DNA from 2 places in the Phyllobacterium sp. YR620 genome. Region 2 is predicted to be linked to the other one. Evidence: predicted binding sites of a transcription regulator. Region 2 holds the regulator's gene; the other holds the start of a gene.
What was found. The regulator LexA, encoded in region 2, represses DNA repair genes until DNA is damaged. The targets are predictions, from matches to a motif close to TGTTCNNNNTGTGTTCNG.
Positions count from the first base shown of each region.

Region 1: the regulator LexA is predicted to act here: its motif matches at 5,290-5,307, upstream of BLR72_RS10095 (helicase-related protein).

Region 1 covers NZ_FNJP01000002.1:673,782-684,961, forward strand. The annotation lists gene BLR72_RS10060 (RNA polymerase sigma factor) at 1-748, opposite strand, end outside; gene BLR72_RS10065 (YciI family protein) at 754-1,107, opposite strand; gene BLR72_RS10070 (cupin domain-containing protein) at 1,205-1,486, opposite strand; gene BLR72_RS10075 (GlcG/HbpS family heme-binding protein) at 1,492-1,929, opposite strand; gene phaR (polyhydroxyalkanoate synthesis repressor PhaR) at 2,004-2,609, opposite strand; gene BLR72_RS10085 (acetyl-CoA C-acetyltransferase) at 2,871-4,055, shown strand; gene BLR72_RS10090 (beta-ketoacyl-ACP reductase) at 4,177-4,902, shown strand; gene BLR72_RS10095 (helicase-related protein) at 5,465-8,548, shown strand; gene BLR72_RS10100 (RNA-binding S4 domain-containing protein) at 8,550-8,948, shown strand; gene fdxA (ferredoxin FdxA) at 9,263-9,601, shown strand; gene BLR72_RS10110 (CarD family transcriptional regulator) at 9,961-10,560, shown strand; gene BLR72_RS10115 (M48 family metalloprotease) at 10,613-11,180, opposite strand, start outside.
Region 2 covers NZ_FNJP01000003.1:473,990-485,169, reverse strand. The annotation lists gene BLR72_RS14130 (RHS repeat domain-containing protein) at 1-2,041, shown strand, start outside; gene lexA (transcriptional repressor LexA) at 2,207-2,926, shown strand; gene BLR72_RS14120 (ComEC/Rec2 family competence protein) at 2,920-5,223, opposite strand; gene gltX (glutamate--tRNA ligase) at 5,481-6,905, shown strand; gene gltA (citrate synthase) at 7,055-8,347, shown strand; gene BLR72_RS22620 (P-loop NTPase family protein) at 8,364-8,768, shown strand; gene lpxB (lipid-A-disaccharide synthase) at 8,986-10,161, opposite strand; gene lpxI (LpxI family protein) at 10,151-11,038, opposite strand; gene lpxA (acyl-ACP--UDP-N-acetylglucosamine O-acyltransferase) at 11,022-11,180, opposite strand, start outside.

The DNA of each region.
Region 1 (11,180 bases), on a different contig from region 2:
GCCGCGCATTGTGCCGTGATTCACAATAGAGCATGAGCGCCAGCAGGCCGCGCACCTCCGGCTCGTCGGGCATGAACCGCAGAAGCAAGTGGCAGAGCTCCATGGCCTCACGGCCAAGGCCCCTGCTGCGCGGATGGTCGCCCGCGATGTCATCCCAACCGCTGCCGTAGGCGGCATAGATGGCCTCGATGACAGCATAGAGCCGCTGGGGCAGGTCCTCTGCTGCGGGCACCTCGAACTCTATGCCGGCGTCACGGATCTTGCGTTTGGCGCGGGCAAGGCGCTGGCCCATCGCAGCGGGTTGCACCAGAAATGCCGAGCCGATACGCACAGCATCAAGGCCGAGCAAGGTCTGCAGCATGAGCGGGGTGCGCGCGACTCGATCGATGGCGGGGTGCGCGCATATGAAGAGCAATTTCAATCGTTCGTCGGGAAAGGACGGCGCGGCATCGGCCATGTCATGCGCCTCCTCGGCAATTGCGAGCAATGTCGGTATCGCAGCAGTCCTGACACGCGTGCGGCGCATCGCATCCGACAGACGGTTGCGTGCTACAGCAAGCAACCAGGCTTCGGGCTTGGCGGGAATGCCATTGCGTGGCCAGGTTTCGAGGGCCGAGGCGAAAGCATCGGCAAGCGCGTCCTCCGCGGCAGTCAGGTCACGCGAACGCGCCGCGAGAAAGACAACGAGCCGGCCGTAGGAATGACGCGCCGCCATCTCGACGACGCGGCGCGTATCCTCATCGCTCATCGGCTTCACATCGGAATGTTTGGCCGAACTTCGACAACGCCGCCCGCCACGGCAGCCGGGGACCGGGCCGCCCAACTGAGCGCGGTGTCGAGATCGGGCACGTTGATGATGTAGAAACCGCCCAGCTGTTCCTTGCTGTCGGCATAGGGTCCGTCCTGGACCTGCGGCTGACCATCCCGCAATTTTATCGTTGTCGCCGTCTCGGGCGCCTGAAGTCCGGCGCCAGTGACCATGATGCCAGCCTCCCTCAGGACTTGCGAATAGGCCATCCATCCGGCGACATAGGCCTGCTGTCTCCCTGGGTCTGTTCGCGCCGCATATGCATCTTGCGTCTCATAGGCCAAAATCGTGTAGTTCATGGCTGTTCCTTCCCGGTTATAGCGCAAAGACATGCGCCCGATGCAATGACGGCTCACAGCAGCGCATTTTGACATGAACCGAAGATTTTTCCCGGGCCTATTTGATTTCAATCTCGATGAAGGAATATTCGCCGTCATTGGCGTTAATGACGTCGTGTTCGACGCCCTCCGAGCGAAAATAAGGCACGCCCTTTTTCATGTCCGCAAAGGACTCGCCATCCTTGGTCAGGAGTTTAACCCGTCCGTCCATCATCGGCACGACAACATAATCGTGGCCATGCCGGTGCCAGCCCGTATTGTCTCCCGGCGCAAACCGATACTCCGTCACCACAACGCGGTCATTGTCGATGAAGACGGTTGCCTTGGCTGATCCGGACATGCGGTCTAACCCTGGCCGCCATCGGCGACAAAGCCAGCGGCCTCGACGCCGGCGATCGCTGCCGTCTCGTCATTATCGGACGTGTCGCCGCTGATGCCGACTGCGCCAATGACCTCGCCCTTAGGATTCTTGACGAGTACGCCGCCGGCAACCGGAATCACATTTCCGCCGGACGAAGCGACGAGCCCTTCCATGAAATGCGGACGCTCCTTGGCGAATTTTTCTACGGTACGCGAACCGGCACCGATAGCCAGGGCGCCATAGGCCTTGCCGAAAGCGATCTCAAAGCGGAGCATCGACGAGCCGTCCTGCTTCTGGAAGGCCTTCAGGTGACCGCCCGCGTCGAGAACGGTGACCGAAAGCGGTCGCATTCCGGCCTCGGCGCCTTTGGCCAATGCGGCCTTGATGATGGTATTGGCCTTCGAAAGTGTGATGTATGCCATGATGGTCTCTCTGCGATAGATGTCGAATGAAAGCAGGCTTCGGAGCGAAGCCCATTGTCGAATGAAGCAGGTTGCTATTTATCGAGCGAGTCGAGTTTACGCTGCATCGCTGCGATCTGTTCCTTCAACTCGTCGAGGCCGCCGCCATCCTTGGTGGGTTTGTCGGATACCTCGCCCGCTTCGGGCTCCGGGCCCTTGCCGAGCGGAAAGGGCGTAAACATGCGCATTGCGTTCTGCAGCATTTCAGTGTTGCGCCGCACCTGCTCTTCGACCAGCTTGATAGGGGCGCTGACATTCATCATGTCCATTGGCGTCTTGCCGAAGGCCGCGGTCAGCTGCTCGCGCATACGCTCCTGCTCCTTGGCGAAAGCCTGCATGGACTGTTCGAGGAATGTCGGCAAAACCACCTGCATTTGATCACCGTAGTAGGCAATCAACTGGCGCAGGAACGGGATCGGCAACATGTTCTGCCCATCCTTGTTCTCCAGTTCAAAGATGATCTGCGTCAGAACCGAATGCGTGATGTCCTCCCCCGTCTTCGCATCCTGTACTGTAAAGTCCTCATTGCGCTTGACCATTTCGGCCAGATCCTCAAGCGTCACATAGGTACTCGTGCCGGTGTTGTAGAGACGCCGATTGGCATATTTCTTGATCACGACGTCGCCAGTTTTTCCTGCCATTGCTCAACTCCCCAACCTCGCGCCCTCCGCCGAATTTGCGTGCCGGCTTACGGATCAAGCGGGAAGGATAGGGGCAAAGCGCGGCAATTCAAAGAGAATTGTGCAGCGCATCCAACGCGATGCGAGGAAGGTCATGCTGCGCTGCAGCAATGGATAATTTGGCCTTCGGAAACAAATGCCTTGTCAAACGATTGCGGGGAGGGAATTCTGTCGGGGAAGTGTGCTGCACCAACCAGCATGACAAATTTGAGGAGACTTCCCATGAGCCAATCGATCGTCATTGCTAGCGCTGCGCGCACCGCTGTCGGGTCATTCAACGGCGCATTCGCCAATACGCCGGCGCACGAACTCGGTGCTGCCGTCATCAAGGAGGTCCTGGCGCGGGCCGGCGTGGAGGCAGCAGATGTGGATGAAGTCATTCTCGGCCAGGTGCTGACGGCCGGCGAGGGCCAGAACCCTGCGCGTCAGGCAGCCATCGCTGCCGGTATCCCGCAGGAGGCAACCGCCTGGAGCCTCAACCAGGTGTGCGGCTCGGGCCTGCGCGCCGTGGCGCTGGGTATGCAGCAGATTGCAACAGGCGATGCCAATATCATCGTCGCCGGCGGACAGGAATCGATGTCCTTGAGCCCGCACTGCGCGCATCTTCGCGCCGGTGTGAAGATGGGCGACTACAAGATGATCGATACGATGATCAAGGACGGCCTCACCGATGCGTTTCATGGCTATCATATGGGCATCACCGCAGAGAACATTGCCCGCAAGTGGCAGTTGACGCGCGAGGAGCAGGACAGTTTCGCCCTTGCCTCGCAGAACAAGGCCGAGGCCGCGCAAAAGGCCGGGAAGTTCAAGGACGAGATCGTTCCCTTCACCATCAAGACGCGCAAAGGCGACGTTGTCGTTGTTGACGATGAATATATTCGTCATGGCGCCACGATGGATGCGCTGACCAAGCTGCGTCCGGCCTTCGACAAGGAAGGCACCGTGACCGCAGGCAACGCCTCCGGATTGAACGATGGCGCCGCCGCGGTTGTGCTGATGACGGAGGAAGAAGCCAATCGCCGTGGTATCAAGCCGCTTGCCCGTATCGCTTCCTGGGCGACCGCCGGCGTTGACCCGGCAATCATGGGAACCGGGCCGATCCCTGCCTCGCGCAAGGCGCTGGAGAAAGCCGGCTGGAAAGCCGAGGATCTCGACCTGGTCGAAGCCAACGAGGCATTTGCTGCGCAGGCCTGCGCCGTCAACAAGGACCTCGGCTTCAATCCCGATATCGTCAACGTCAATGGCGGCGCCATTGCGATCGGACATCCGATCGGCGCTTCGGGTGCGCGCATTCTCAATACGCTGCTTTTTGAGCTCAAGCGCCGTAACGGCACGAAGGGGCTCGCAACCCTTTGCATCGGCGGCGGCATGGGCGTTGCACTCTGCATCGAACGCCTCAAGGACTAATCCGCTGAGGACCGGCGCGCATTTGACGGGCCGGTCCATTTCGCACGGTGGGTAGGCCCTGCGCTTTCGATTTTCTCAACATTTTCTTGATTGGCATAAATACGTTTAAGGGAGGGCGACAATGACAAAAACAGCAATCGTAACGGGCGGAACACGTGGCATCGGCGCTGCCATAAGCATTGCGCTGAAGAAGGCCGGCTATAATGTTGCGGCAAACTACGCTGGCAATGACGAAGCGGCGCAGAAATTCAGCAAGGAAACCGGCATACCAGCCTACAAATGGGACGTGTCCAACTATGAGGAATGCGCAGCCGGCATAGCCAAGATCGAGGCCGATCTCGGCCCGGTCGCCGTTCTCGTCAACAATGCCGGCATCACGCGCGATGCAATGTTCCACAAGATGACGCCGGCGCAGTGGAATGACGTCATCAATACGAACCTTACGGGCCTCTTCAACATGACGCACCCGGCGTGGAACGGCATGCGTGACCGCAAATTTGGGCGGGTGATCAACATATCGTCGATCAACGGTCAGAAGGGCCAGGCGGGACAGGCGAATTATTCGGCGTCGAAGGCAGGCGATATCGGCTTCACCAAGGCGCTGGCCCAGGAGGGCGCGCGCGCCGGCATCACCGTCAACGCCATCTGCCCGGGCTATATCGGCACGGAGATGGTGCGCGCGATCGACGAGAAGGTGCTCAACGAGCGCATCATTCCGCAAATCCCGGTCGGCCGTCTCGGTGAGCCGGAGGAAGTCGCGCGTTGCGTGGTGTTCCTGGCATCGGACGATGCCGGCTTCATCACCGGCTCCACGATCTCGGCGAATGGCGGACAATATTTCAGCTGATCCTGCCAAAGAGTGTCGCGCGGTCTCGCGAGACACTCTTCATTCGCAAGCCCTGAATCTTCTCCTAACAGCGATGTCGTACATTGCGGAACAAGACGCGAAACGACAGGGCTTTACCTGGCCGTTGCGCGCTTCCAGTCGGATTCGCAGGAGTAAAACCACACGCAGTACTTTTCTGCTCGAATTTCTAATAACTTATTGAATTAACAGTCGTATTTTATTCAATCGGGCGTCTTTCATTCTGGCATTATCGTTAATGCAGATGCCACAGGACTGCTCATCCCGGCAAAAGCCGATTCAGCATTTAGCTGGACTCGGATTGCAAAAATCTACATATTGCCGTGAACAAATCAGGAATCTCATCCTAGAGCTGATTCGTAGCTGATTCGTTCTTCTCGCGTTCTATTTCTTAATGGAAGACTCCGTGAATCGGTTCATGATTGTTTATCCGGTCGCCCCCGCATACTTTCTGTCGGACGTTGAAAGTGCTACGCGGAAAAGCATGCCCGGCTACTACTCACTCACCTGATTGGGCCTTGGTACCGGTATTGGAATGTAGTTGATGAACCTTATGCCCACCTCTGAACTTCCTCTCGTCCTGACGGGCCGTGACGTCACGGCCGTACTCGGACCGACAAATACGGGAAAGACGCATCTCGCCATTGAACGGATGCTATCGCACCAGACCGGGATGATCGGCCTGCCGCTGCGGCTGCTCGCGCGCGAGGTCTATAACCGCGTGGTGCAGCGGGTCGGCGTGGCAAACGTTGCGCTGATAACGGGCGAGGAAAAGATCAATCCGGTCGGCGCGCGCTATTCAGTCTGCACTGTGGAAGCCATGCCGCGCCAGACCGACATGGATTTCGTCGCCATCGACGAGGTGCAGCTCGCCAATGATCTGGAGCGCGGGCACATATTCACCGATCGCATCCTGCATCTGCGCGGACGCCAGGAAACATTGTTGCTCGGCGCCGCCACCATGCGCGGTATTCTCGAAAAGCTCCTGCGCGGCATTTCCGTCGTCACGCGGCCGCGGCTTTCCAACCTCACCTATGCGGGATCGAAGAAGATTACCCGCCTGCCGCCGCGCACCGCGGTCGTAGCCTTCGCGGCCGAGGAGGTCTATGCGATCGCCGAACTCATCCGGCGCCAGAACGGCGGCGCTGCCGTGGTGATGGGGGCCTTGAGTCCTCGAACGCGCAATGCGCAGGTCGAAATCTACCAGTCGGGCGATGTCGACTATCTGGTCGCGACCGACGCGATCGGGATGGGTCTCAACCTTGATGTCGACCATGTCGCCTTCGCCCAGGACCGGAAATTCGACGGCTATCAGTTCCGCAACCTTTCGTCGGCCGAGATCGGCCAGATTGCGGGCCGAGCCGGGCGGCACCTGCGCGATGGTACCTTTGGCGTCACGGGGGCAATTTCCGGTTTTTCCGAGGAGCTGGTGCAACGCGTCGAGTCGCACACATTCGACCCGGTCAAGATATTGCAGTGGCGGACGGCCCGTTTCGACTATTCGAGCATCGCCGCGCTGAAACGCTCGATCGAGACACCGGCAACGATCGAGGGGTTGACGCGTGCGCTCCCCGCCGTCGACCAGCAAGCGCTCGAGTTTCTTTCGGCCGATCCCGACGTTGCCCCGCTTGCCAATACGCCGGAGCGCGTGGCGCTGTTGTGGGATGCCTGCGCGCTTCCCGACTACCGCAAGATCGCGCCGGCGCAGCATGCCGACATCATCGCGTCGGTCTATACCGATCTCGTCGAATTCGGTCATGTAAACGAGAATTACATGGCCGAAGAGGTGCGCCGGGCCGATTCCACGGACGGTGACATTGACGCTCTTTCACGCAGGATCGCCCAGATCAGAACGTGGACTTTTGTGTCGCACAGGCCCGGATGGCTGGCAGATCCGACACATTGGCAAGAAAAGACGCGTGAAATTGAGGACAGACTATCCGATGCACTGCATGAACGGTTGACGAAACGCTTCGTAGACCGCAGGACAAGCGTGCTTATGAGGCGCCTGAGAGAGAATACAATGCTAGAAGCCGAAATCAGCCCTGCCGGGGACGTCGTTGTCGAAGGGCACCATGTTGGACGCCTGGACGGATTCCGTTTCACAACGGACGCACAGGTCGAGGGAACGGATGCCAAAGCCCTCCGGGCAGCCGCGCAAAAAGCCCTGGCTGCGGAGTTCGAGAGCCGGGCAGAGCGCTTTGCCGCGTCTGCCAATGGCGACTTCGCCCTCGGGTCGGATGGAACCCTGCGCTGGATAGGCGCCCCGATCGCGTCGGTGGTGCCGGGCGAGCAGGCGCTCAAGCCGCGCGCCGTCCTTCTGGCGGATGAGCAATTGACGGGTCCGGCGCGCGATAAGGTCGCCGCGCGCGTCGATCGTTTCCTTGCCCATCATATCGAGACGGTCCTCAAGCCGCTGGTTGATCTCGCCAATGCCGATGCGCTCGTCGGTATCACCAAGGGACTTGCCTTCCAGCTCGTCGAAAATTTCGGTGTCCTGCAGCGCCGTGATGTTGCTGACGACGTTCGCGGCCTCGATCAGGATTCGCGCGCTGCGCTTCGCAGGCTCGGGGTGCGGTTCGGCGCGTACCACGTCTTCCTGCCACTGCTCTTGAAGCCCGCTCCGGCCGGCCTGTTGACGCTGCTCTGGGCGCTCAAGGAAGACGCCAAGGATCGTCCGGGTTATGGCGACGTCGTGCAGGTGCTTGCAGCGGGACGCACGTCGGTCGTCACCGATGCAAGCTTTGATCCTGCATTCTACCGCCTTGCCGGTTACCGCCTGCTTGGCCGCCGCGCCGTTCGCATCGATATTCTCGAACGGCTCGCTGATCTTATTCGCCCCGCTCTCGGCTGGAAGCCTGGAACCGGCACGCGTCCGGATGGCGCTTACGATGGAACACGCTTCGTCGTAACCCCGGCAATGATGTCGATCCTTGGCGCGACTGCCGACGACATGGAAGAGATTCTGAAGAATCTCGGCTACCGTGCGGAAGCGACCGACGCTGCAGCGGTCGCTGCCAAGCTCGTCGAGTTCGATGCGGCCGCTGTGCCCGCGCCAGAAGCGGCTCCGGCTGCGGAAGGTGGCGCGGCCGAAGCAACGGCAGAACCGGTTGCAACCGATGCTGTCGAGGCAGAGCCCGCCGCATCCGAAGCTACGCCGATAGTGGATGAACCCGCTGCCGCACCGGCAGAGACCACGGCCGTCGCCAGCGCTCCCGCAGAAGTGGCGGAAACTGTCGAGGCTGCACCGAGCGCCCCCGAAGAAGCACCAAAGCCAATTCTTTTGTGGCGGCAGGCCCGTTTCGATGGCCGCGGCAATCGCGGCAATCAGGAAAAGCGCGGCAACGCCCGTGGTGCGGAAGCCCGGGGCAACAACCAGGCCGAGCAACGCAGCCCTCGTCCGGCAAACAACGAGAATGTGCGGCCCGAGCGGAGCGAGCGCAAGGAACATTTCCGTGGCAAGGGCAAGCCCGGAGGCAATGATCGCTTCAAGAACGAAGGCGGCAAGCCCAACAACGGCAAGCCGCAGCATGGCAAGCGTCCCGAGCGCGAGGAGCGGCCAGTCAAGATCGACATGGATTCGCCCTTTGCCAAGCTTCTTGCCTTGAAGGAGCAACTGAAAAAATAGGATGTCGGACCGCCAGCGCATCGACAAGTGGCTATTCTTCGCGCGGGTCGTCAAATCCCGTTCCCTCGCAGCGAAACTTGTCTCGGGCGGTGGGGTTCGCGTCAACAAGGACAAAGTCGACCAGCCGTCGCATGGCGTCAAGGCGGGCGATGTGCTGACTATTACGCTTGATCGGCGGATACTCATCTATCGAGTGCTCGATGGTGGACAAAGACGCGGCCCGGCCGAAGAAGCGCGCACGCTCTATGAGGATATGTCGCCGCCGCCAGCGCCTAAAGGCGATGTGAGCAAACTCGACTTGCTGCCGAAACGCGACGCCGGAAGCGGGCGCCCGACAAAGCGCGAACGCCGGCAGGTGGATCGCCTGATGGATGGCATCGACGACGACCGCGACAATTGACGGCTCAATTGCAAGTATTGACGGCCACGTCGAAATAATCTCCACCAAAGGCCGCACAGCTAAAATATTATTCCGCAATCTGCGCTAGCAAAGGATGCTCGTTGCTTGTTGACGGGCCTGCCCGGTGCGAAGAAAGGCGGCGCGCATACTTGGATTTGCCCTTGGCCAGGTCGGATGGAGTTCGTTTCCGCGACTTAGACCTTTGACGGGGCGCGTTCTGGTGCCGCAGCCGATTTTCCCCTCTTGTCAGCCCGGCGCCAAATCGTTACCTCAACCGCTGACACACCGAGTGTGGTGTCTTCAGGAGCCTGCAAATGACTTACGTTGTGACCGATAACTGCATCCGCTGCAAATATATGGATTGCGTTGAGGTCTGTCCGGTCGATTGTTTCTATGAAGGCGAAAATATGCTCGTCATTCATCCTGATGAATGCATCGATTGCGGCGTGTGCGAGCCTGAATGTCCGGCGGAAGCGATCAAGCCGGATACCGAGCCGGGCCTCGATAGCTGGCTGCAGATTAACGCGGAATATGCCGACAAGTGGCCTAATATCTCGCAGAAGCGCGATGCTCCTGCCGATGCGAAGGAGATGGACGGCGTCGAAGGCAAGTTTGAAAAATTCTTTTCAGCGGAGCCCGGCGAAGGCGATTGAATCTTCCCCGAATCCCGTGTTTGCAAGACTTGATTTGCTGCAATTTTCAAGACTTGCATTCTGACTATTTTTGAGCAAGTGCAGCAAAAAGTTGATTCTAATCACTTTTCATGTTATGGTCCTTTGATATGTTGATCATTGGACGTCAATTTCGTGGCGCTAAAGCATAAATCACCAATCGGCTAGATTTATTTCGGACCTAACAGTTCAGGGTGTGGTTGTTTGTGTGCCTCAGCCCGCTGGTTTGTCCGGATTGCTTTTGCGTGAACATATTGACGGCCGACAGACCGGTAATCCGGGTCCAGTGGTTGGTTCTAGCCGGTGCGTTTTGCCGGGCGCAACAAGGAGTTATTAAGCGAATGACAGCAGTTCAGCAGAAGAAAGCCGCCCAGCGTATTGGATTTAAAACGGGTGAATTTATTGTATATCCTGCCCACGGTGTAGGCCAGATCGTAAATATTGAAGAACAGGAAGTTGCAGGCCACAAGCTCGAACTCTTCGTCATCGATTTCCAGAAAGACAAGATGCGTTTGAAGGTACCGGTTGCCAAGGCGACTGCCATCGGCATGCGCAAGCTATCCGAGACCGACTATGTCGATCGCGCATTGAAGGTTGTCCAGGGCCGCGCCCGTATCAAGCGCACCATGTGGTCGCGCCGCGCGCAGGAATATGATGCAAAGATCAATTCCGGCGACCTTATCTCGATTTCGGAAGTCGTGCGCGACCTTTTCCGCGCAGACAATCAGCCTGAACAGTCTTATTCGGAACGCCAGCTTTACGAAGCTGCGCTCGACCGCATGGCGCGTGAAATTTCCGCCGTCAACAAGATGTCGGAAACGGAAGCCGTCCGGCTGATCGAGGTTAACCTCGCCAAGGGCCCGAAGCGCGGTGCGAAGGCTGAAGAAGCCGATGCCGATGCTGATATCGCCGTCGAAGACGAACAGGAAGAAGCGGCATAAGCTGTTCTTTCATCGATCGTAAAAAGCCCGGCAATGCCGGGCTTTTTTATTGTTATTCGCTGATGATCTTGACCTTGTCGCCGACGGAGACGGTGCCGCCTGGCGGCAGTGCATTGATCAGGCGGAAGAGATCGAGCTTGCGATCCGTCCCCATGATCTGATTGGAAAGGCTTACGAGCGTGTCACCGGGCTTGACGGTGACGACCCGGATACGCAGCGGCTTGATGCTCGCCTTTTCCTGCGGGCTGAGCAGGCGGAAGCTCTGGATGACGGTCTGTGACGCAGGATTGAGCGCGGCGCTTCCGGCCGGCGCAGCGGTCAGGAACCGGTAGATCCGGTTGCCGGCGTTGACGACGAAGATGTCGAACTCCCAGCGGTCCGCCCGTGCCTTCGCCGTCGCTGCGGGCATGCCATTGAAAGTCGTCGCGGTGACGCTCGCATTGTCGAGCCCGGTGACCCAGCCACTGCGCATATAGTCGGTCATCGAAGGGTTGCCGGAGACCTGCGTTCCATCGAACCTGATGGCCACTTCGCCGGGGCCGGTTGCCATGACCGCATCGGCGCTGTTGTCGATGACGAAGCCTTCCGGCACTGTGAAGCTCACGCCAAGCAGCGGGTGA
Region 2 (11,180 bases):
CACGACGGGCCCGGTGCGTGAAGGCGCGCTCGGCGGCAACAAGGTCTATCTGGTATCGCAATACGAATACACGCCAATCGCCGGTGACCTTGACGGCTATGCCTATGGCGGACGGGCGCAGCATTGGTTCGACGACAAGGTTCGGGTCGGCATCACCGGCATGAACGAAAATACGGGCCTCGCCAACCAGAAGGCTTATGGCGCCGACATCAAGGTCCGCCATTCCGATACGACTTTCATCGAAGGCGAAATATCGCGGTCCGATGGACCGGGCTTCGGCACGTCCCGCTCCACCGATGGCGGGCTGACCCTGAGCGACGTGCAGACCACGGGCACGCGCGGCCGCCTGGCCACGGCGTGGCGCACACGGGCGCAACTCGACCTGGAAGACATCAGCAAGAGCGGCATGAAGGGCACGCTCGGCGGGTACTACCAGGAAAAGGACGCGGGCTTCTCCACCCTTTCGGAACAGGTTGCGGCGGATCAGCGGATCTGGGGACTCGCGGCAGATATCGATATCACGAAAGATTTGAGCCTCGACCTCACCTATGACGATTTCAAGGAAGGTGAAGCGACTAATGATTTCTACGATCAGGCGGTCGGCGGCAGGTCCAAGCGTAAGGGCGCTGCCGCAATCAGCAAGCAACTGAACGAATACTGGAAAGCCTCGTTCGGCGTCACCTATCTCGAACTCAGTAATCCGCTCGCAACAACTTCGAACAAGTCCGGCTATGACGGGTCGCGGCTCGATGCCGGCGCTCGTCTCGAATATGCACCCGATGCCGAACATACCTATTACGGCTTCGGACAAGGAACTTTGTCGCGATCCGGCGACATCGAGCGCGGCGACCGTCTTGGCGTCGGCGCCGAATATCAGCTCACCGAAAAGATCGGGCTAAACGGCGAAGTATCCTATGGCGCGACTGGGCTCGGCGCCCTCGCCGCCGTCACCTATGAGCCGACAGCGGAGGATAGTTACTATCTCGGCTACCGCCTCGACCCCGATCGCGCATTCGACCTTGACCGAACCTACGATCTCGACGGGACTGATTACGGCGCGATCGTCATCGGCGCGCGCCGCAAGCTCGACGACTATTGGTCGACCTATGCTGAGAATAATTACGACCTGTTCGGGAGGCGCAATTCGCTCGCCCAAACCTACGGTGTCGTGTACACGCCCGACGCCAAATGGACGGTCGATGGCGGGCTGGAGATCGGCACAGTCGAAGACGATACGATCGATCCCTCCACAAATCTCGAACGTTCCGATTTCGACCGCAAGGCGATCTCCCTGTCGGTCGGCTACAAGGACGAGGATCGCATTGCCGCGCGCATTCGCGGTGAGACTCGTTTTGAAGATTCCGACGATGATACCCGCGATCTCAACACCTACCTCTTCGCAACGGGCTTCAGCTGGAAGACGAACGATAGCTGGCGGCTGCTCGCCAATATCGATTCAGTTCTCTCGGACTCGAACGGTGATGGTTCGTTCAGGGATGGCGACTATGTCGAAGCCTCGCTCGGATATGCCTACCGTCCGATCACGAACGACCGGCTGAACGCTCTCCTCAAATATACCTGGCTTTACGATCTTCCGGGCGAGGATCAGGTCAGCGCGGTGACCGGCGACGAATACGGGCCAGCACAGCGCAGCAACATTCTTTCCGCCGATTTCACCTACGATCTCGTTCCCTGGCTGTCCGTCGGCGCGAAATACGGCTTCCGCTACGGTCAAGTGCGCGAGCGGCTTCAGGACGATCTCGACGCATTCTCCGATTGGCAGACTTCCTCAGCGCATCTCGGCATTGTTCGAACCGATTTTCACATCGTCAAGAAATGGGACGCCTTGCTGGAAGGGCGCGTCATGTACATGGCCGAGGCGGATACGACAGATCTTGGCGTGCTCACCGCCGTTTATCGCCACGTCGGCGACAACTTCAAGGTCGGCGTCGGCTATAATTTCGGCAATTTCTCCGACGATCTGCGCGACCTGACGCTCAACGACCGCGGTGTGTTCTTCAACGTCGTCGGCAAGTACTGACGCATGGGCGTTGTTCATCGCGCAGGTGCCGGCAACGGGCCAGATGCGCTATTTGGATATCGGCGCACTCCTTCTACACGACATATTAATACTTGTGGAACACAACTGGAACAGATAGTGTTTGTTCTGGTTTTGTTTTTCCGATTCCGTTTCGAAGGATCGCCGATGCTCACGCGTAAACAACACGAACTTCTGCTCTTTATCCATGAGCGCCTGAAGGAAACCGGCATCCCTCCATCCTTCGACGAGATGAAGGATGCATTGGACCTAGCGTCCAAATCGGGGATACATCGGCTGATAACAGCGCTCGAGGAACGAGGTTTCATTCGACGGCTTGCTAACCGTGCGCGGGCGCTGGAAGTCCTGCGCCTGCCGGATTCAATTGCGCCTGGTCTCAATGCGCAAAAGAAATTTTCGCCAAGCGTGATCGAGGGCAGCCTCGGCCGCAATGTCGCCCCCCCCCGCCCGCAGCCACGCGCTTCGGATGACGACGGTGCGCCGACGATCGTCAACATACCCGTCATGGGCCGGATCGCGGCCGGTGTACCAATCTCCGCCATCCAGAATCAGACGCACATGATTGGCCTGCCGCCGGACATGATCGGCAGTGGGGAGCATTATGCGCTGGAGGTCAAGGGCGATTCCATGATCGAGGCGGGCATCTTCGACGGCGACACGGTCGTCATCCGGCGCGGCGACACGGCCAATCCCGGCGAAATTGTGGTCGCGCTTGTCGATGACGAAGAGGCAACCTTGAAGCGCTTTCGGCGCAAAGGGGCATCGATTGCTCTCGAGGCCGCCAATCCGGCCTATGAGACGCGCATATTCGGGCCGGATCGGGTGCGCGTGCAGGGTAAGCTGGTCGGTTTGATCCGCCGTTACTGACGGATCGGGTTTTCCTGATCGTCTGCCGGTGGCTTGGTCTTTGCGGCACGCCGCTGCGGTTTTTGCTCCGCAAGATTGCGGGCGGTGCGGGAAAAAGCCCGATAGGCGTTCCATGGGCGCTGAGGGGAGCCCACGGCGTAGGTAATGTTTGCAGACTGGAGGCGTGCCTGCAATTGTTCTACAGCAAATGCAGCCGCATCTAGCCCGGACGGTGGATCGACCTTGTTGTCGCCGAACCTGATTTCTGCGGAACCGCGTAGCGCCAGGTCCTGCGCCGTAATTACAAGAACGTCCCCCGGCTCGCAGGTTGCTGTGGGACCGGTGAAGGCAAGGACGACGATATCGCCCTCGGCACAAGCAGTTGATTTTTTGGTCGGATCGTCCGTGTAGGCGACGATCAGGCCGCCGGCTTCCCTCGCCAGGCACACGCCGTCGGCGCACTCAAATTGTCCATCGGCCGGCGATGCGCCATTCTTTGCCGGCGTGAGCACTTGAATTGCGCCGTACCCCTGCTGCCAGTTATCGAGGGTGAAACGGCTTGCCGTTGCGCGGTTCACCGTCAGCGCGTCGTCGGGGGCGCTCAAGGCGACGAGCCTGCCCTCTTCGGCAATCACTATATCCGGCGGACGTGCAGAGCGGAGCGGCACTATGGCCAATGCCATTACTGCAAATCCAACGAGCCGCAGCCGCGTTGTCAGCAACATGAGGAGGACCAGTCCCGCGGTCATCAAAAGCAGGCTCGTTTGCGGCATTGATCCGAAATTGCCGCTCGGCGAATGCGCGCCAACCATCTTCGCGATCGCAATGACCCATTCGATGCCGCGTTCCATGACAGCAAACGGCAGCCAATCGAGATCAAATGGCATCGCAAGAACAGCAAGCACCGCAAACGGCATCACAAAGATCGAGACAACGGGCAGCGCCAGCGCGTTGCCCACAAGCCCAAGCGGCGCTGTGTTGTTGAAATGGTAGGCGGCGAAGATCGAGCTCGCCGTCCCGGCAACCAACGAAGTCATGGCGATAGCGCCGACATGGCTTGCCGCCATCATCGGCAAACGCAGAAGCAATCCCTCGCCTTTCGTTCGGTTTGACCTGTTCTTTCGGCGCGATCTCCAGCCGTAATATGCAATGAGCGCGCCTGTCGCCGAATATGACATCTGGAAACTCGGTCCGAGAATTTCATGCGGAAGCAGCGCTATCGTGATCAAAGCGCCGATGGCGAGATTGCGCATGGAGATTGCCGCGCGATCGGCCATCATGGCAATGAGCATCACCGCCAGCATCACGAAACTGCGCTGCGCAGCTACATCGGCGCCCGAGAGCAGGAGATAGAAGCCGGAACCGGCAAGGGCGACGAATGCCGCCAGTTTTTTCATTGGATAGCGGGCTGCAAAGCCGGGAAAGAGGGCCATGCTGGCGCGAAGCGAGCCGACGATGATGCCGGCCACCAGCGCCATGTGAAATCCGGAAATCGAAAGAATATGCGAAAGCCCGCTCAGTCGCATTGCGTCATTCGTCGCCTCGCTAATGCCGTCGCGCTGGCCGGTAATCAGCGAAGCCGCAATATCGCCGGGTTCCCCCTTGATGCGGGAAAGCACACGCTGCGTAAGTTGCTGGCGGATATTGGCGACCGTCTGCCAGGCTTGAGACGCAATCGCCTCATCGACCGGCGTTGCGGCGAGTTGAGGTTTACCAAGGAAAAACCCATTTGCGCCTACGCCCTTATAGTAATTATTGAACGCAAAATCGTAATTGCCGGGCCGTACCGGACCTCGCTGCGGACGCAGGTGGACGAGGCCCTGCAGTCCCGCGCCAATTTTCATTCCTGCCGGCACGGATCGCGCCGACACGACAACCCGTTGCGGCGAATAGCGGAGTGTCGGCCGCTCGGTTGCGATAATGTCGAGGGTGACGCGCCAGCCGCCTCTTGCGTCTCTAGCCATGGCCACGACGCGTCCGGTCAAACGGGTAGTAATGTCCGACCCAAGCATTTTCGTATCCGCGCGCATGGTTTCGAGCTTGCCGGCAACCATTCCCGCGACAACGGCAACTGCAAAGGCGAGCGCCAGTCTGGTCCTCGGACGGGAATGTGCGAGCTGCATCAGCCCGACAAGCAGGGTCAGCCCAAACAAAATGGCGCTCAGTCTTGGCTCGGCCGACGCGCCGAAATAGATGATGGCGCCGATGCCGCAACACACCGGGAGAAACAGAAACAGCGTGCCGCGCTCGATCTCCTGGCTAAAAAGCGTCGGCGTTGCGACGAAGGCGCGCCTTGTCGCCGCCATGGCGATCGCCATGGGTCGCCTACCCGCAGAGAGTTCAGTCCCTCGCGTTAGAACGCCTGTTTCTGTGCCTGGATAGGTCGCAACGGCGTTGCCAGTGTCCTGAACACTGAAAAAGAATAGCCGCTCATCGATTTTTGATCTGGTCTGCGGTTCCTCCATTTGCCCCCAAGCACCAATACCCTTGCACCTCAGCGGTGCTATGCTACATGAACGCCAGATCAATTCGATTGGACGTTCGGCTAATAGCGCGACGCGTCCCTGGAGCTCCCATGTCGTCCCCTGTCGTTACACGTTTTGCCCCATCCCCTACCGGCTACCTCCACATTGGCGGTGCCCGCACGGCACTGTTCAACTGGCTCTATGCAAAGCATACGGGCGGCAAGATGCTGCTGCGGATCGAGGATACGGATCGGGAACGTTCGTCAGATGCGGCGGTAACTGCCATCCTCGACGGCTTGACCTGGCTCGGCCTCGATTGGGATGGCGAGGCTGTATCCCAATACGCCCGCGCCGGTCGCCACCGCGAGGTCGCCGAGGAACTTGTTGCCAAGGGCAAAGCCTATTATTGCTACGCATCGCCGGCCGAGCTTGAAGAAATGCGCGAGAAAGCCCGCGCCGAAGGCCGGCCGCCGCGTTATGACGGACGCTGGCGCGACCGCGATCCCAAGGAAGCACCTGAGGGCATCAAGCCGGTCATTCGGGTCAAGGCGCCGCAGGAAGGCGAGACTGTCGTGCACGATCAAGTTCAGGGCGACGTGCGTTTTCCCAACAAGGATCTCGACGATTTCATCATCTTGCGCTCGGATGGCACGCCTACCTATATGCATGCTGTGGTCGTTGACGACCACGACATGGGCGTTACGCATATCATTCGCGGTGACGACCACCTGACCAACGCAGCGCGTCAGACCGTTATTTATAACGCCATGGGTTGGGATGTACCGGTTATGGGCCATATTCCACTCATTCACGGCGCGGATGGCGCCAAGCTTTCGAAACGCCACGGTGCGCTCGGGGTTGAGGCGTATCGCGCAATGGGCTACCTGCCCGCCGCACTGCGCAATTATCTCGTCCGCCTGGGCTGGAGCCACGGCGACGACGAGATCATGTCGGACGCACAGATGATCGAGTGGTTCGAGATATCGGACATTAATCGCGGCGCCTCGCGCTTCGATTTCCAGAAGCTCGAAGCAATTAACGGCCATTATATGCGCATCACGGACGATGCCGCGTTGGTCGAGGCCATGATCGCCATCCTGCCCGAGGTTGAGGGCGGCGAAGCACTTCTCGCCCGGCTCAACGATACGACCAGGCGGCAGCTCCTGGCGGCCATGCCCGGGCTCAAGGAGCGCGCAAAGACGCTCGTCGAACTCGCCGATAGCGCGAAATATCTTTTCGTTGAGCGTCCGCTGACGCTCGACGACAAGGCAGCGGCACTGCTGAATGACGAAGGTTTGGGCGTGCTGGCCGGCGTGTTGCCCGAGCTTGCTGCGGTCGATGACTGGACGGCGTCCGCGCTCGATGCCGCAGTGCGGGTCTATGCGGAAAAAACCGGGCTCAAACTCGGCAAAGTGGCACAGCCGCTGCGTGCCGCATTGACAGGAAGAGCAACGTCTCCGGGTGTTTTTGACGTGCTTGAGGTGCTCGGAAGGGACGAATCCCTCGGCCGGATCAAGGACCAGGTAAAAGGATGACAAGTGCGTCCTTCAGGCGCATTTTTGCATTGCAACATCGCGCCGTTTGAGTACGGTGTCGTGCCTGAGGAATTCACGATCTACGGCCTCGGTTGAGGCAAGTGCTTTTGCGCTGGATCAGCGCAAGCTGAAGCAAGAAAGGAACGGCAATGTCTGAAAACAACGTCAACATCGATCTAAATGGTCACCAGTTCTCAATGCCCGTGCGCAAGGGGACCATTGGACCGGATGTCGTGGACATTGGGACACTCTACAAGAACACGGGCGCGTTTACCTATGATCCCGGTTTCACGTCCACGGCGTCCTGCGAGTCGCAGATAACCTACATCGACGGCGATGAAGGCATCCTGCTGCACCGCGGCTATCCTATCGAGCAACTGGCCGAGCATGGCGATTTTCTCGAAGCCTGCTATCTGTTGCTTTACGGCGAACTGCCGACGAAGAGCCAGAAGGCCGATTTCGACTATCGCGTAACCCATCACACGATGGTGCACGAGCAGATGTCACGTTTCTTCAGTGGTTTTCGCCGCGACGCGCATCCCATGGCGGTCATGGTCGGCTGCGTCGGCGCGCTGTCCGCGTTCTATCACGACTCGACCGATATTTCCGATCCGCATCAGCGCATGGTCGCCTCAATCCGCATGATCGCCAAGATCCCGACCCTCGCTGCCATGGCCTATAAGTACCACATCGGCCAGCCATTCGTTTATCCGCGCAACAACCTCGATTTCGCGACGAACTTCCTGCACATGTGCTTTGCCGTGCCCTGTGAAGACTATGTGCCAAATCCGGTGCTTGCACGCGCGATGGACCGAATCTTCATTCTTCATGCGGATCATGAGCAAAACGCGTCGACGTCGACCGTCCGTCTCGCGGGCTCTTCCGGCGCAAACCCGTTTGCGTGTATCGCAGCAGGCATCGCCTGCCTGTGGGGTCCTGCCCATGGCGGCGCCAACGAAGCCGCACTAAACATGCTCGGCGAAATCGGCTCGGTCGACCGCATTCCGGAGTTTATCGCCCGCGCCAAGGACAAGAACGATCCGTTCCGCCTGATGGGATTTGGCCACCGGGTCTACAAGAACTACGATCCGCGCGCGAAGATCATGCAGCAGACCACCAAGGAAGTCCTTGGCGAACTCGGCATCAAGGACGATCCTCTGCTCGACGTTGCCATGGAGCTCGAGAAAATCGCGCTAACGGATGAATATTTCATCGAAAAGAAGCTTTATCCGAATGTCGACTTCTATTCGGGTATCACATTGAAGGCTCTCGGCTTCCCCACCACCATGTTCACCGTGCTCTTCGCTGTGGCACGTACGGTTGGCTGGATCGCCCAGTGGAAGGAAATGATCGAGGATCCGCACCAGAAGATCGGTCGTCCGCGCCAGCTCTACACCGGTGCGACACAGCGCGACTATGTCAGCGTCGAGAATCGCAAGTAATCTGCCTGCAGCCGTAATGAAAAAAGGGGCGCCGTTTGGCGCCCTTTTTGTTCCAACTACATTTTTCAATCGTTTTTTTCAAAAGCTATTAATAGAGGACCGCAGCATGAAGCGCGAATTGGTTGTTGGTTGTGCCGGTGCCGGTAAATCAACGGTGGCGAAGGAACTTGCGGAGATTACCGGACTTCCGCTGATCCACCCCGACCGCCACTATTGGTTGCCCGGATGGGAAGAGCCCAGCAGAGATCCCTGGAGGGTCATCGTAGAATCTCTGTCGGCTCAGCCGGAATGGATCATGGATGGGACTTACAGCGGCACGCTTCAGCAAAGGCTCGCTCGTGCCGATACGATTATTCACCTGGATTATCCTACTTGGTGTTGTCTCTGGCGCGTCATTCTGAAAAAACGGCCCGTGGCTTAGGAGAAATCCGGGGCAACGAACTTGGGCCTGGATGTCCTGAGCGCTTCGATTGGCAGTTTCTGCGCTATGTCATTAGGTACAGAAGAGATCATCGCGAACGCGATCTCGCACGAATGAGTGGATTTTCAGGTAAAGTTTACCGGTTTACGACGCCGTCAGCCCTTGCATCATTCGTTAAGCTTCAACGTGAACGTCTTTGCAGCGGCAAGCGTTCAGCTTAGCTGCGCTTTGCCATCTCAAGCACTTTTTGCGCAGCGATTTCGCCGGACGGGCGTTCGGTCTGCATCAGGCTCGCAATCTTGTCGAAACTTTCGAGCTGGGCGCTGCGACGATGGCCGGGAACCAGCAATTGTTCGAGCTGACGGGCCAGAGATCCAGCCCGAACGAACACGTTAAAGTATTCCGGCACGACCGGTGCATCTGCGATGATGTTCGGCAGAGCCGCGCTCCAGATGGTAATGCGCGGTGCCAGAAAGGTGCGCGCGAGCCAGTCCGGCCGGTAAGAGAGAACGGTCGGGATGCGGGCGAGCGCAAGCTCAAGCGACACGGTGCCGGACGCCGCAAGCGCGGCATCGGCGGCCGCAAAAGCATGCAGACGCTGTGCCTCACCGACGACTATGTCAGGCTGGATTTTCCACCCCGCTGTAAGCTCCCTGACAAGCGGCTCGATCTTCGGCAAAGTGGGCAGCGTTATCTTGATCTGGTTGCCGCGTTTGGCGAGAAGTTCGATGGCTTCTCCAAACGGCTCCGCAAGGCTCGTTACCTCGGACCGGCGCGATCCCGGCAAGACAACGAGAGTCTTTTCGGTGCGTTCGCCAAGCTGCGCTTCGCGCGAGCGGTTCTGCCGGGCAGCTTCAAGAAGCGGCGCGTGCGAAACGAGCCGATGGCCGACATAGGTCGCAGGCGGACCGTCAAGATCCTTCAAGGCCTCCACTTCGAAAGGCAGGATTGCAAGCACATGGTCGATATAGGATCGCATCGCCTTGGCCCGCTCCGGCCGCCAGGCCCAGACCGAGGGGCTTATGTAGTTGACGATAGGGATTGAAGGGTCGGCCGCCCTCACCTTGCGCGCTACTCGATGCGTGAAGTCGGGGCTGTCGATGATCACCAGGCAATCGGGTTTGGCGGCGACAATCGCATTGGCAAGTTGAGATATGCGCCGGATGAGTTGCGGCAGCTTCTTGACGATGGCACTCAAGCCTACAAGGGCGATTTCATGCTGGTCGAACAGGCTGTCGAGACCGAGCGCCGCAAGATGCTCGCCGCCAACGCCTGTCAGCGTCACGTCGCCGGGGAAGCTGCGACGCAGCGCATCGACGAGATCGGCACCGAGCAGATCACCGGATTCTTCGCCTGTGACGATCGCGAGGCGCAGCGGTTTTTCAGCTGGCATCGGTGCGCGTCTCCTGGACAAAGGTCTCGACAAACAGGCCGGCCTCATTGGCGGCCTTTATCGTTTCCTCGTAGCCGAGGATCAACGTACGCCCGCTCTCGATGGCGATGCCCTTGAGGCCAGCCTTTGCGGCATTCTCAATGGTGCTGATGCCTATCGCCGGAAGATCCGCCCGCACCTCCTGCTGCGGCTTGGCGCATTTGACCAGCACGCCGCCCGTGCTGTGTATGCGCTTCCCGAGACGCAGCTCAGCGACGCGCTGCAGCATTGCGTCGGTGCCTTCGACCCCCTCGAGCGCAACCACGCGGCCACCCACCGCAACGGCCCCCTGGCCGATATCAAGCGCACCGATGGCGGCAGCAGCCCGCCGAGCGGCCTGCATATTGGCGATGCTGTCCTGATCCGGCTGTTTGCGCGTAAGCGTCGATGGCTCAGGTGTTAGGATATCAGGGACGATCTCATGGGCGCCCACAACCCGAAATCCATAGGATTCGATGGTTGCGATAACGGCGCGCAGCAGCCCATCGTCGCCAAGCCGGAACGCGCGCAGGAAGCGGTAGAGGGCCACAAGGTTGCCGTTGCCCGGGCGCAGAGCGTGGCGAAACTCCGGGCGGTGCCGAACGCCGCCCGCCAGTACCACGTTCGTGATGCCTTCGGCCTTCAGGATCCTAACGAGCCCACCGAGTTCGACGATGGAAATCTCGGCGTGTTTTCCCTGATAGATCGAAGGCTCCGCCTCGCCCTTGATGGCGATCATCAACGGATCGGCGCCTTGTTTTCGTAGGCTCTCCGCCACGGCCAGAGGCAGTTGGCCATTGCCAGCGACGATGGCTGTCCTGCCTGAAATCGCGGGCGGAACTTTAGCTGTTGTCGTCACTGTCACTGATCTCGATAGCGGAATCGAGCGGCGGCGTGCAGTAAGCGCGCTTGGTATCAGTGGTGATGAAGTCGATCAGGTCCGCGACAGCCGGCGAATCCGGATAGGCAGCGCGAACGTCGTCTGCCCTCGCCCTGATAGA